2 regions of the Lysinibacillus sp. FSL P4-0201 genome follow, and region 2 is predicted to be linked to the other one. Evidence: riboswitches for the same ligand, from Rfam matches in the RefSeq annotation. Region 2 holds a riboswitch; the other holds the start of a gene.
What was found. A riboswitch is a leader RNA that binds a small molecule or an ion and turns the genes downstream of it on or off. The one in region 2 is predicted to bind S-adenosylmethionine.
Positions count from the first base shown of each region.

Region 1: another riboswitch for S-adenosylmethionine. It lies ahead of metA (homoserine O-succinyltransferase); the one in region 2 lies ahead of MKY76_RS08505 (YezD family protein).

Region 1 covers NZ_CP151995.1:2,484,477-2,492,066, reverse strand. Annotated here, with positions in the region: gene MKY76_RS12440 (YhdT family protein) at 183-446, shown strand; gene panF (sodium/pantothenate symporter) at 446-1,891, shown strand; gene MKY76_RS12430 (TSUP family transporter) at 1,932-2,702, opposite strand; gene MKY76_RS12425 (TrmB family transcriptional regulator) at 2,828-3,610, shown strand; gene MKY76_RS12420 (hypothetical protein) at 3,633-4,019, shown strand; gene MKY76_RS12415 (nucleotide excision repair endonuclease) at 4,074-4,445, opposite strand; SAM riboswitch class I at 4,649-4,760, shown strand; gene metA (homoserine O-succinyltransferase) at 4,884-5,819, shown strand; gene MKY76_RS12405 (endospore germination permease) at 5,859-7,007, opposite strand; gene MKY76_RS12400 (hypothetical protein) at 7,039-7,272, opposite strand; gene MKY76_RS12395 (Ger(x)C family spore germination protein) at 7,277-7,590, opposite strand, start outside.
Region 2 covers NZ_CP151995.1:1,741,573-1,749,162, reverse strand. Annotated here, with positions in the region: gene MKY76_RS08530 (formate--tetrahydrofolate ligase) at 1-260, opposite strand, end outside; gene MKY76_RS08525 (cold-shock protein) at 474-674, shown strand; gene MKY76_RS08520 (amphi-Trp domain-containing protein) at 820-1,098, shown strand; gene MKY76_RS08515 (VOC family protein) at 1,462-2,247, opposite strand; gene MKY76_RS08510 (flavin reductase family protein) at 2,397-2,882, shown strand; gene MKY76_RS08505 (YezD family protein) at 2,973-3,128, opposite strand; SAM riboswitch class I at 3,200-3,295, opposite strand; gene MKY76_RS08500 (heparan-alpha-glucosaminide N-acetyltransferase domain-containing protein) at 3,466-4,560, opposite strand; gene MKY76_RS08495 (TetR/AcrR family transcriptional regulator) at 4,544-5,146, opposite strand; gene MKY76_RS08490 (phosphopantothenoylcysteine decarboxylase) at 5,249-5,923, opposite strand; gene MKY76_RS08485 (LysR family transcriptional regulator) at 5,995-6,876, opposite strand; gene MKY76_RS08480 (DMT family transporter) at 7,010-7,590, shown strand, end outside.

The DNA of each region.
Region 1 (7,590 bases), 740 kb from region 2:
TCTACATAATTGTGAGGGATAGTTAGGTTTGTGTGAAAAACGTCAGGATCAAGCAACTTTCTTCTCCTTACCTTTTACTTAGTATAACAAAATCATTTCCATATAACTTATCCTTATTTACTCACATCTCTTCCCATCAGACCGACATATCAGTAAAATAGAGTAGGTTAGGGGGATTACATGTGAAAGATCAACGCTTTAAAATAGCGCATCGAGAGGCGCTTATCGGAATTGGACTCGTCCTAGTCAACTTTGCGATTTGGTTTGGCTTTGCCTATGGATTAGGTTCAGGAGATCCAAGAAATTATACGTATGTATTTGGTTTTCCTGCCTGGTTTTTCTATAGCTGTATCGCTGGGACAGGCTTTATGATCCTTCTTATCTGGATTGTGATGAAACTCTTTTTCAAAGAGGTACCATTCGATGATGAGGAGGTGGATCGCTAATGCATTGGCAAGTTGTATTTCCATTGCTATTATTTTTAATTATTATTTTTGGAATCGGTATTTGGGCCAATAAGCATGTCCGCTCCTCTAATTCATTCCTGCAGGAGTATTTCCTAGGTGGTCGTGAAATGGGTGGTTTTATCCTTGCAATGACGATGATTGCTACATATGGCAGTGCGAGTAGTTTTATCGGAGGACCGGGTGTAGCCTATACAAAAGGACTTGGGTGGGTATTACTGGCAATGGCTCAGCTACCAGCAGGTTATTTTGTACTCATGATTTTAGGGAAAAAATTCGCCATTATTGCTCGTCGTTACCAGGCCATTACGTTAATCGACTTTTTACGTGAACGCTACAAAAGCCATGTCATTGTTATTTTATCAGCCATTAGCATCATTGTTTTCTTATTTTCGGCTATGATGGCTCAATGGGTTGGGGGTGCACGCTTAATTGAGTCATTAACTGGCTTAAGCTACACAGCAGCACTGTTTATTTTTGCGATTTCCGTGTTAGTATATGTGATTATCGGAGGCTTTCGTGCGGTTGCACTTACAGATACGGTCCAAGGTTCAATTATGGTGATTGGTACAATTATTTTATTAATCGGCACGATTGTGGCAGGTGGAGGCATCGACAATATAATGGCCTCACTGGTCGCTGAAAATCCTGACTTTGTGTCACCATTTGGCGCACAAGGAGATTTAACGCCTCTGTATGTCTCAACATTTTGGATTCTCATTGGTGTAGGGGTTGTAGGACTTCCGCAAATTGCGGTTCGTGCGATGAGCTATAAGGATTCCAAAAGTATGCATCAAGCGATTCTTATTGGCACGATTGCCATAGGGACAATCATGTTTGGCATGCATTTAATTGGGGTGTTAGCCCGACCTGTCTTACCGGGCATTGAGATTGGTGATAAAGTCATGCCGCTCCTGACATTGAAGGTATTACCGCCATTTTTAGCAGGAATCGTTTTAGCTGCACCAATGGCTGCGACAATGTCTACGGTTAATGCTTTACTAATGCTTGTCAGCTCTACAGTTGTCAAAGACATCTATTTAAATTATATGAAGCCGAAAGCTAGTGATGCAGAGATAAAGCGTGCAAGCTTTATTGTAACAACAGTCATTGGCCTAGCCGTTGTCATCTTTGCACTCAATCCACCTGATTTATTAGTGTGGTTGAACTTATTTGCCTTCGGTGGACTAGAGGCTGTCTTTATTTGGACAGTCGTTTTAGGATTGTATTGGAAAAAAGCGAATAAATACGGAGCGATTGCGTCAATGATTTCAGGCATGTTGTTGTATATTATGATTGATCGGTTTTATCCTTCTGTCTTGGGTATGCATACAGTCACGATACCAATTGTCGCATCCTTCTTTATTTTTGTGATTGTCAGTTTGTCCACTAGTCATAAATTTAAAAACGAAAAGCTTATGATTTAACGCCAAAACGCCACAGATTTCAAATTCTGTGGCGTTTATTTTAATGCATCATAAAATCATAGGCATTTTTCGCAAGTAATGTCATTGTAACGACAATAAATAGCGTGCGGACAAAGCCACTTCCTTTCTTGATTGCCATCCGTGAGCCAAGCATAGCCCCACCAATTTGCGCAATGCCCATGACTAGACCATAAACATAATGAATTTGACCTAAGTAAGCAAACATACAAACACCAGCCACATTACTCGCCAAATTTAAAAACTTCGCATTACCAGCCGCCTTTAAAAAATCAAAGCCTACCAGTAAGAAGCTAAAGATTAAAAACGACCCTGTCCCAGGACCAAGAAATCCATCATAAAAACCAATAGCAAATAATAGCAGCATAAATAAAAATAAATGTTTTTTAGATAGATTTTTTACGGTAGAGACGGCACCCCAATCCTTTTTAAGGATCGTATATACCCCAACAGCCGCCAGCATAACAAGCATTAATGGCTTTAGTAATGCTGGATTAATCAGATGCACAGTCCAAGCACCACATAATGATCCGATAAATGCTGATGGAAAATATTTGAGGACAGAGCGAATGTCCAGCTGGCCAGAACGATAGAAAGAAATAGAGGAAGTGAGCGAGCCCATAGCTCCTGCTAGTTTGTTCGTGGCAACCGCAGCAGCTGGATTGAGCCCAACAAATAGTAAGGCTGGTAGTGAAATTAAACCGCCCCCTCCCACTACTGAGTCAACAAAAGCCGCCAGAAATCCAAAAGAAATTAATAGTATGAGAATATGTACATCGATTTCAAACAACATATGACACCTCTTTATAATTAGTTACTACTGAAATAGTAACTAATTTTATTTGCGCTGTAAACCCCATTTTTTCATTGGCAAATCTTCACATTGGTAGCCTATAATAAAGATAATGGAGGGATTACATGGAGGAATTAATCACCCAGCTGAAAGAAATGGGTTTTACAGAATATGAAGCGAAGGCCTATACGGCACTTGTTCAGCAAAGTCATGTCAGTGCTTATCAGGTTAGTAAAAATTCTGGCATACCACGTGCAAGAGTGTATGATATTTTAAATATCCTTGTAGAAAAGGGCATCGTGTTAAAAGAAGAGACCGCAGAACAAACGACCTATTCGGCAATGCCTGTGTCTGTGTTCTTACAGCAAATGCAACAGCGCTGGGAGTCGAATTTTACGTCTATAAGCGGGAAATTAGAGAAATTAGAGGAAAAAGTACAGGAAGCTGAGCCTAAAGTGGTCATGCTGAAGGGCAAGGAATCCATTATCAACTATTGTCAGTCACTTCTAAAGAAGGCGAAGAAAAAAGTGATGCTGTCGATGTGGGAAGATATGTATGATGCCTTACGTGAAGATTTGCAAGAGGTGGCGCTGCATGTTCCTGTTCATGGCATTACGTTGTATGTAGGAGAGCATCTCGCCTCAATTGACCAGCATAGAGCCACACATTATACAAAAAAAGCGTCTACACCGCATTGGTTTATCTTATCGATAGATGGTCAGGAAATGATTTATGGTCATTCTCCATCTACCCAAGAGACGGCCTTTATCACCAATGATCCAGTTCATATTTATTTGTTAGAGGATTATATATGGCATGATGTGCTCATCAATCGGTTAGTAAAACGTGATGATCAGGAGTTAGAAGACTGGATTGCTAAGGAACGTAAAGCTTTTTTCTTAGAATAGTCGTATAAGGAAGGGGAGGAACTTGAAAAAATTCGTGTTGCTAGGTTTAATAAGCCTACTAATGCTAGGAGCCTGTAATGCTACACCACCTACCGAACCACCAACGATTCATGAGCTAACGGTTGTCCCAGATAATGTCCAAAAAAATATCGTTTCTAATGACAGAATACAACTATTGCATGAAAAGGATGCTCCATATTACCTTGTTTATTATTCAAAAGGGAATGTATTGGCAAGTATTACAGCTGAGGGAAATAGGCTTATTATCCAGTTAGAAGAAGGCAGCGAGCAAAGGAAAGAGGCACAACCCTATGTTTTTAAAGTCACCGTCAAGAATCCTGAGCTGGATACCATTGATTTGCGAATTAACGGTCAGAGTACGCCAATTGATCGTATGACCATTATGTGATAAAAGAAACCGAAATCCCTTTAGAAATGAGATTTCGGTTTCTTTACGTGATGTCTAATAAAAGACTTTGTCTACGTTATATTTAGAGCGGAAAGTATTAATCGCATATGTTTCGTAAATTTCACGTTCCATTGGATCTTCTACTTCATAGACTTCAATTTTGAACACTTCATCACGATGGTTTTTCATCGGAGATACATTATCCTCGAAATGTTTTTTAATACGTTGACGAATTTTACGTGCTTTCCCAACAAACAATAGCTCATTCTTGTCATTATAGAATAAGAAAATGCCGCCTTTATCTCGTGTGATTTTATGGAAGTCAATAAAACCAAAGTAAGGTGTGATCGGCACATCACCTGGTTTTAAATCTTGTTCACGTTGACGGATTACTAGATCTGGTTTTGGAAATTCAATTTTAATCAAACTATTCACGTTCCTCTCTCTTACTAAAAGTATATGGTAACATAATTACGGCATGTTTACCATAAATTTTAAATGTAGAAACCCCACAGATAGCAAGCTTAGTGTACATCAAATGACCGAGAAACATGCGCGTGAATCACAAAATATTCTATGAATTATTGATATTCTAACTAGTTCGTGTTACAATTCAAGATAATTAAATAATCTTATCAAGAGAAGCTGAGGGATTTGGCCCGATGACGCTTCAGCAACCTCTAACAATTGTTAGAAAGGTGCTAATTCCAGCAAAGGATTTTTTCCTTTGAGAGATAAGAGTGGACGTGAAAAAAATCCTTCTCATTCTATCTCGTATGGAATGAGGAGGATTTTTTAATTTCGTTGCATCCTACGCAAGCAAGATTTGCTAAAAGAGAGTGATTATAGAGAGGGGAAAGCAAGATGCCAATTAATATTCCGAAAAATTTACCAGCTGGAGAACATTTACGTGAGGAAAAAATCTTCGTCATGGAAGAAGATCGTGCGAAAACACAGCAAATCCGTCCATTAAATATATTAATATTAAATTTAATGCCTGAAAAAGAAAAAACAGAGCTCCAATTATTACGTTTATTGGGGAATACACCATTACAAGTCAATATTACCTTTTTGAATACAGCCACACACGAGTCTAAAAATGTGAGTAAATCCCATTTGCAGCTTTTCTACACAACGTTCAATCAGATTCGACACCGACGCTATGATGGTATGATTATAACTGGTGCGCCAGTAGAAAAAATGGCTTTTGAAGAGGTCAACTATTGGCAGGAAATTTCAGAAATTATGGATTGGTCTAAAAAGAATGTGACATCCGTGCTACATATATGTTGGGGGGCACAGGCTGCATTGTATCATCATTATGGCATTGGGAAGGTTGAGCTTTCTGCTAAATGCTCAGGCGTCTATTCCCATGTGATTACAGATTTAACTGTAGATTTGGTACGTGGCTTTAGTGATTTATTTACTGCGCCCCATTCACGCTATACATCTGTTTCGATTGACGAGGTTCGCAATCATCCAGATCTACGATTATTATCCTATTCAGAGGATGCTGGGGTATTTATTGTACAATCAAAAGATAATAAAAATATTATGATTACGGGGCATCTAGAGTATGATGCGACAACGCTAGCCGATGAATACAGTCGCGATGTGGCGAAGGGCATAGATATCGCCGTTCCTGTAAACTACTTCCCGAATGACGATCCGACACAAGTGCCGATGAATACATGGCGTGCCCATACGCATCTATTATTCTCTAACTGGTTGAACTACTATGTTTACCAAGAAACACCATATGAATGGGATTTTGTAGATGAAATCGAATATCATATTTAATTAATAAAAAGTCTAATTTCTTTTCTAGCTTAGAAGAAATTAGACTTTTTGATTGTCATTTTCTGTTTCCTGCTGAGGTGTTTCGTTATTTTGAGCCTTGGATTTACGATTGCGAATAACTACCACAATCAACAAAAGTATAGGTAATAAAATGGTGAAAATAAAGGAAAAGATTGGCCAAATTTCATTATTATAATTAGTAGAATGCACAATATCTGGATGAACAATTTGAGAAAGTCCAATAACAATTATCCCCATCGGTATAATGAGTGGGCGATGATCCTTGATCTTTAAAATTTGTGCGAGGCCAACAACGGTCGTATAGAAATACATAAATGTACGAATATATATAGACGTAATCCACATAAATGCCATAATGATTTCAATGCGCTGTAAAAAATTCCCTATAGATATTCTTTGCGCTAAGGCATAGCTAGGAAATGTCCTTGATGCAGTGTTTTCAGGACCTAATACAAGAATTGATAGGACAATCAACGTAACTAAGACGATTCCGCCAAGGATTGCCCCAATATATAGCCCTTTCTGTGCAGACGGCTGTACATTGACGCCAGTAGGATAGAGCATCAATAATACAATTAATGGAAAGGAAAAGATACTCATAAAGCGTGCAATACTATAAAACATAGATGCTTTGGTCGCTTCTAGTAGAGGCTGAATATTCTCAAATGTAATTTGAGGGGTAATACTAATGACGAAAAAAATAAAAATAAAGATAAACAATGGGAAGAGGATTTCTGCCGAACGGGCAAAGGTCTCAATCCCTAAATAAGCGGCATACATAATAAGGATACTGAACAGTAGGGCAAATGCTAATGTCGGTGTCTCTGGCATAACTTCCGTTTTCATGAAAATACCGATAAAATAAAGTAATTCTCCAGCCGAAAGAAAGGTCATAATCAGGAAACAAATCGCTGTGATTTTCCCGAAAAAACGCCCAAGAATTTTTTCATTGGCCTCGATAAAGTTTAGGGACGGTGTTTGATTGGCCAGTGTTAAAAATAATTTTAGAACCAGTAAACTGAGCAGAACACCAATGCTTGCCGCTATCCAAGCATCTTGCTTAGCGGCACCAGTAATACTCGAAGGGATAATTAAAATCGCTGTACCGATAGAATAGAGAAAGGTAACGATTGTAAACTGTCTTGAACTAATTATCTCTTTTTCCATCAAGCTACCCTCCGTTTCTCAGTCCATCTTTCTATTTTGTGAATGACACAATGTAATCCCTAATCGGTGTGAAGATAAAGGTAATCAAATCTAATGGGCTAGGAATATGGATTTTAAGGGCAATCCCCATATTTAAAGCCGTTCCAATAAATAGCAAAAAGGAGAATACAATAATGGCTTTTCTATCCTGTTGCTTTTTTAGCTTTGGAATAAAAACAAGAGCAACAATGATTGCAATAATCAAGATAGCTACTGCTAGTACCATCTCATTACTCCTCCTTTGGCTTGTTTAATAATGAATTTTGCATCGTACCTGAACCTTGGGTTGTTACCTTTACATGAACAGCCACTGCTAAATCTGGAAAAATGGAAGTCCAGTCATCCTTAATTTTTTTCCACTGCTTTGGATCTGCCCGATGTAGGGCATCCCCAAATCCAAAAACATCGACTTCATATTGCTGTTGAATTTTCTCTACTGTTTTTTCAATGCGGTCATCAATACCCTGGGCTGTTTTTTTATTAACGTAATCAATCGATTTATTTTTGGTAAGATCGATATCACATTCGACCTCTCCAACATTCT
Region 2 (7,590 bases):
TGAAGGGCATCTGCTAGTCCAACAGTCACAGTCGACTTTCCTTCACCAGCTGGGGTTGGACTAATAGCTGATACTAATACTACCTTTGCATCCTCGCCCTGAGCAGTAATTTTTAATGGGTCGATCTTTGCTTTGTAGCGTCCATACTGCTCAAGAGCATCCTCTGGAATACCCGCAGCATTGGCAATTTCCGTAATAGGTTTGATCACTGCTTGACTAGCGATTTCTAAATCTGATAATGGTTGATTTTTCGTTGTCATTTGGCATCCTACTTTCTATGTTGTTCATTTCCATTATAGTCTTAATTGTGAAAAAAAAGAAAGCCAGATATGCAAGCATTTCGTCAATCAATTGACTTATTTGTTCAATTCCTGTATGTTCTAAGAGAAAATGCAATTTTTTCACATTTTCTCAATGAGTGCACCATTTATTTAACTTTATTTTACATTCAAGCGCATTGGAGGCGAATGCTTATGCAACAGGGGATCGTAAAGTGGTTCAATAATGAAAAAGGTTATGGCTTTATTGAATGTGATGATGGCGAAGATGTATTTGTTCATTTTACGGGCATCCAGGAGGAAGGCTTCCGTACACTTGAAGAAGGTCAAAAGGTTTCATTTGATGTTGTGGAAGGCAATCGTGGACCCCAAGCATCAAATGTTGTAAAACTATAAGCGTAATGGGACTATCCGTGTAGTTCCAGATTAGCAGCGGATTAGGAAATGCATCGTTTCCTTCATCCGCTTTTTGTATTGTTTTATAAGCTGAATGCCCCCTCCATGTTATAATAGAAGTAACAATACGTAAGGAGGGATTTCGATGCAAAAACAAAATAAACCCATGACTGAAGTTATTTTGAAGCATAAAGAACGACAAAGTGTAGCAGAATTTGCAGCAACACTGGAAACGATTGCAAAAAAGCTTAAAGAAAATGGTGAATTCACTTTTGTTCAAGACACAGAGCCAACAGTTGTCAGCCCAAGTGAACAGCTCAAAATCGAATACTCCTATACAAAAAAGGGCGACAAGCATTCATTTGAAATTGAATTTGATTGGTATACAGGTACAGAAACACCGAGAAAAATGACAATTGAATAATAATTGGCAACGAAAATCCACTTCTCTGATGAAGTGGATTTTTCCATATTGTTGAATTAAAGATCATGTCACTAGCTAAAACTTTTTTTAGCAAGGTTGGGGTGATTTCGCTCCAGGGTCTCCTCTGTAACGCTAAATCCACAGGAAAGCAAGTAGCCAGCATCAGAAATTCTATTGATGGTTTTTCAATACTTATGTAAAGAGGCTGGAGCAACAGTGTTTCAGCCCATAAAAATACCGAGCTATCCACTAAAACGCTTACGAAGTGTTTTGGAATAGTTCGGTTTTTTTATCATGTTTGTTAATTTAAAGATTATTCAGCTTTATGAAGGTCCCAGTTAGTTATGGCCCAGCCTTTTCTCATTATCGATTTATCCAATAAAAAGCACCAGGGCAAACTAAAGTTTCCTTTGTTCGTTTAGGATCCTTTAATGTCACACCAAATGGTCCCTCTTTGACATGACCAAGTGTCATTGTCATCGCGCTCTCTTCCTCATAGAAATCTAAGCGCATATTCGGTAGCTGTAGTGACAAATACTGCTCATGTTGCGTAGGCACTGGTAGCTGTAACACCTCTTGCCACAGCTTAACTGTTGCCTGCATGTCCTTGACGTAGAATTGGACGGATTCCATCGTTATAGCCTGTTTGACATCAATGGCACCACTTGCCTTTAATTGAACCAAACGCTCTTCATCTTCCTCCGCCCATTCAATCAAAAATGGAAAATCAATTGGCAGATCTGGCTTACCAAAATGCAGTAGCTTCCATTCTACCACAGTGCCATCTGGTCTTGTTCTGCTACATGCATCTGGTCCATATACTTCATAGCCCAATGCTCGCAAGCGTCGACCCTCTTCCTCAATATTTTTTGTGCGCAGAGCAATTCGAGAAAATCCCTGGCGCTCTTGATCACGTTTAAACGTATAATGTAGGGAATATGGGTATTGTGCCGCTTGCTCAAATAAATCACGATCATAGATAGCAATTTGTTCAATATAGCTTAAGCCAAAGTAGCTTAACGTATTATAAGTCCCCCACATCGTGTGCTGCCCACCATTCACTGTATGGACATTTCGTTTATTGAAGAAAACCTTTATATTTTCTGGTGATTCCACTTGATGAACCAAATGATCAAAATATAAAGTCATGGCCATTCCCCTTTCTTTCCCCATTACCTTTACCTGTATGTTTGATTAGTTTAAAATTTACTCAAGAAAAGGAGTTACTAGTAGGATATGAAAAAAAGTTTCGTTTACCTACAAACTCCGTTCACTAATTTCATAAAGAGGTGATTTGAATGACAGATTTAGTAGCTGCTTTTAAATTGGCATTAGGTAATTATCCTACAGGTGTAACAGTTGTCACGACATGTCATGACACAAAACCGATTGGCTTAACCGTCAATTCCTTTGCATCTGTTTCAATCGACCCGCTCCTTATTTTATGGTCACTCGATAAAAAATCTCAGCTCCATCCTTATTTCACGACTGCGCCAAATTTTGCGGTCAATATTTTAGCGAGTGATCAAGAGCATTTATGTACACTATTTGCCAGTAAAATCCCTGATCGCTTTGCACAAGCAAAATGGTCAACTTCCTCTTTAGGACTACCGATTTTACATGATACAGCAGCTAATTTACAATGTAAAACATTTCAGCAAATCGATGCTGGCGACCATACCATTTTTATTGGGCAGGTCGTAGACATTACAAATGCTCAAAAAGAGCCTTTGCTTTATCATCGCCGTCATATCGGTCCCATACCAAAAAGCTTTTATAGCTAGCCTTTACACAAAAAAAGGGCCACTTGTAAGCACAGGAAATCCTTCATGCTTATAGGTGGCCGTTTGACATAAGTTCTACTGAAATCATTGTTATTTTTTCTGCGGAAATCTCTGCTTTTCAAGCCTATTAATTTGCACAATCACACCATCTTGAATCGTAATATGCACTTCACCAAATTCAAGATTTTGAATCGCCTTCGCAATTGCCTCTAGTTTCTTATCATCTACTTTTACTGACTGAGCCATACGAAACACCCCTTCTTTCTTATTCCTTATTGTTCATAAAGAGGCCAACGCATCAAACTGATTGATAGCCCCTCCTATCTCTCAGACACCATCTGTTGGATTTGGCACCTGTTTTTCGGTTGCCGAGGCTTCATTGGGCCAAGTCCCTCCACCTCTCTTGATAAGAGTACTGCGTTTCTTGAAAATAATTCTATAATTCCGCTATAGGAATGTCAATACAAAATATTAGAAAACCTAGTTGAATACTATGCAATATGTCGTTTAGATTAAAAGACTCCCTAAACCTAAAGTATTTTATGCCTAGTCAGTGAGAAATAGATGGCAATCCATTAATTTATTACGAGCTCCATTTCCTCATTATGAATTCAAGTGGGCCTCGATGATGTTTAGCCCTCCACCATACAGAAACAAAGACACATCCTAAAAAGTAACAGCAGGCATACAGCATGGAAAAAGCAAGTGTTTGGTTCTCCAGCTTTTGGCAAACAATTAGTATTCCAATGCCTATAAAAACATGGCCAACATAATGCGTTAAAGACATTTGTCCTGTTAATATGAAAGATTGAATAACTTTATTTTTACATGTCTCTACAAGATAGATGGAGCCAACAATGATGACAATAGCCGAAGCCGAATTAGATAGGACATACATCATATTCGGTGGAATCGGTCCTGTATCAAATAAATACAATGCACTCTCTACATCTAATAAATGAATGGTTGTCATCTTAATGAATAACGTTGAACAAGTCTCAGTCATGATGACTAACAATAAACCTATCACCAGTAAGTTTTTTCTTAATGTATGATTTGTTAAATCTAATGTGCCCACTACCATACCTATCAGAAAGAAGCAAATCCAGGGGAATAGTGGATGATAGCCATTAAACATCAAATTTCTTATAAATCCTGCTGGTGTCCAAAAATCAAGATACTCTAGTAGCACATATGTTGGATGCCAACCAGCAAGGTAACTAAATTGAATTTGAAGCCATTGTGAAAGGATGAGGATGACACCGATTATGAACATCATCCTTTTCTGAGATTGGGCAATCAAACATGCGGCAACAAACATATACACGCCATAATAATGTAATATATCTCCTGTCCAACCGACCGCATATAGTACTATCCCTATCACGAATAACAAAAATGACCTCTTCCACAAAGTAAGTCGATTCTCGCGAAGAAGCATTGGGTCCTTAGTCTCTCTAGCGTGACGAGTCATTAAAGCTGTCCCTATTCCTGCTAGCATGACAAATACGGCCGAAGCACGTCCCTCGAAAAGATGTTGGAAGGCAATTAACCATGTTGAACCATTCGTTGTAGAACCTGTTATGACGCCAAAATTGACAATGAACATGCCAAGCATGGCGAGAGCTCTTGCAAAATCAAGACCTTCAATGCGCCGATCATCATTTCTTTTTGTCATCTTTGCCCCCTTGGATAGCGCTATGTACAGCCTCCTTCCAAATAGCCCTATAGTTCAATTGGTTGCCTGTTAACATGAAATTACCGATATTATCATAGACGAGGGCTAGCATCTGTGCCTTCGCTTCTATATGTGGAGTATCCTCTAGCACGCCTAGCTGTACGCCATATCGTAGGATAGCAACAAAGCTCGTTAAAAAGCTGGTTTCTAGCTCTACTAATTGTCTTTTATAGTTTTCATCGCGGGCCGCTAATAGTACATATTGATTAAATATTTTATTAAAATAAGGGTCCTTGTCCTGTGCCTCAATAGATTTATAGCCTAGCTTAAGTAATTCCTCCTTAAAATTAGCAGAAGAAAGCTCTTTATAATCCACAGCGACATCATGTTGAATTTCTTTGTACAATTCATCAAATATGAAAGCGATTAATTGATCTTTTGATTGAAAATAATAGTAAATGGCTGGTTTTGAAATACCGACCTCTGTAGCAATCATTGCTAAGCTTGTTTTTTCAAATCCATTTTCCGCAAACATCCCATAAGCAATTTCTATAATTTTGTGAAAAGTTTGTTCTTTATTTCCCATTATTACCCTCCTTTTTTACCGACCGTTAAGTAAATATTATAGGATGCTAACCTTTTAGACAAGAAAAAACTGTGTAGAAATATTTCTCTACACAGTTCACATTTATTGATTTTGTAAATACATCATTAAAGCTTCTGCTGTTTTTTGCTTACCCATTACTTTAAGAGGCTGTCCATCAGCAGGTACAATCCAATGAGGTTCATCCCCCCCATATAAAGACTGAGAGCTATTTGCTACCATAAATTGTGCATTGGCTGTTTCCATACGCAGTCTGGCACGAGCTAACAAGAATTCCTCATCATTCGTTGCTTCGAGTTTAAAGCCTACTAACGTTACATTCGGTTGCCATCCCTTAATTTGACCTAATACTTTTGGTGCTTTTTTAAAATGAATAATAGGTGGTTCGTCAGAAGGCATTTTCCCCGTTTCCTCCATTAAATTACCTGATTGATCATATACTTTGTCAATGACCCAATCAGAGCCCGCAGCCGCCATAATGACGATATCGACATGTTGTTGTTGAACTGCATGACGCACCTTTTGTCCTAAATCCTCTATGCCTTCAAATTGTATCAATGTCATATCATTTTGGTTTTCTGGAAGCTGTGCAAAGTAACCATGCATGTATACTACGTTAGCGCCAGCAGCCAGCGCCGCCTCTGCTAAATAACACCCCATTGTGCCTTTTGATAAATTCGTATGACCTCGTACACGATCCCATTTTTCAAGTGTTCCCCCACTTGTAATGAGTACGGTTTTGCCCTGTAATGTCCCCATACACTCACCTATTTTCTGAAATATATACAAATACTATTTTAACGTAATGTAAGGATAGGCTTCAATAGCCACTATTTTAGAGAGCTGTTTTGTTCTTTTAGCCAAGCACTTAATATCTCTGCAAATTTCTTTGTGACGGGAGAAGCATGGTGTTTCATGGCAATACCAATCGTTCGGTAGCCACCTTGCTTTAATGGAATCGCCCTCAATGTTGGCGGTAAATTTTGAATAACCAACTGAGGTAAAATACTGATCCCTAAATGATGAGAAATCATGGAAAGAATCCCTACCTCCTCGGAAAGCTCAAAGCGGATATTCGGCTTAACATGATATTGCTCTAATAGCACCTTGACATCATTTGTCCCTTTATAGGAAGTCATAATAAATGGCATATCCTCTAAATCTACGATATCAATTTCTGTCTTATCAAACAATGGACTTTTATCCGAAACAATACATAATAATGGGTCTTGTTGGAGCTCAGTGAACTGATATTGCTCTGACTTTTGACCATTCAAAAATCCTGCTTCTACTTCACCACTTAAAAGCCATTGTTCAATTTCATAGTAATCTCCCTCTCGTAACTCCACCTGTATCCCTGGAAATTGATTATCCATAATCCGAACAATTTCTGGCATCCAATTTGAAGAAATACTCGATATCACACCAATTCGAACCTTACCTCGTGTCACGCCATGAATGTGAGCTGCTTCCTGTTGCAATAATTCCTGAGCATCCAAAACCTGACGCATTGCCCTTAGCATTGTTTGTCCCTCACTCGTTAATGTCACACCCACACGACTTCGATGAATGAGCGCAAAGCCAAACTCTTTTTCTAAACTCGACACGGCATGACTCACAGCAGATTGTGTTAACCCTAGCGCATCAGCTGCTTTTGTAAAGCTTGCCACCTCTGCCACCTTTGTTAAAATCTCATATTTCACTAAGCTCATCCGCAATCCCTCTATATACATGAATTTTTTTAATCCTATTCATTATAAACATTCGTTTTACTAATCACAACACAAGATATATAGTAATTTTTAGTATAAAACTGTTTTAGTACACAGATGGTAGGTGAACATAATGAGTATCCAAGGAAAAGCAAATGTATTGATGGTTATTGTCACAATGTTTTGGGGGCTCTCTTATACCTTTATGGTCATGGGGCTAGAAACGTTGGCAGTTTATAATGTGGTGGCATTACGTTGTATCATCGCATTTTTCGTAGCAGGACTTATTTTTTACAAACGGATGATCAAAGTAAATGGTAAAACATTAAAATATGCGGCTATTCAAGGATTTTTATTATTCATTGTGTTCGCGTTAAGTTTATTTGGTTTACAATCTACTTCTGTTTCAAATGCTGGCTTCATCTTAAGCCTAACGGTCGTGTTAGTGCCGATTTTCAGCAGCTTTATTGAAAAAAAATTACCTTCTCGAGCAGTTAGCTTTGCAATCATTTGTACCATGATTGGTATTACCGTCTTAACAGCACACGGCTCATTCACATTCCATAAAGGTGATTTATTAGTAGCAATTGCTGCGTTATGTTATTCAATTTATTTACTTTTAAATAGCTCATTCACACGAAATGTAGAGTCCATTTCATACGGAATTTATCAGCTTGGATTTGCTGGTATTTATGCACTTGTGTTAACCTTTCT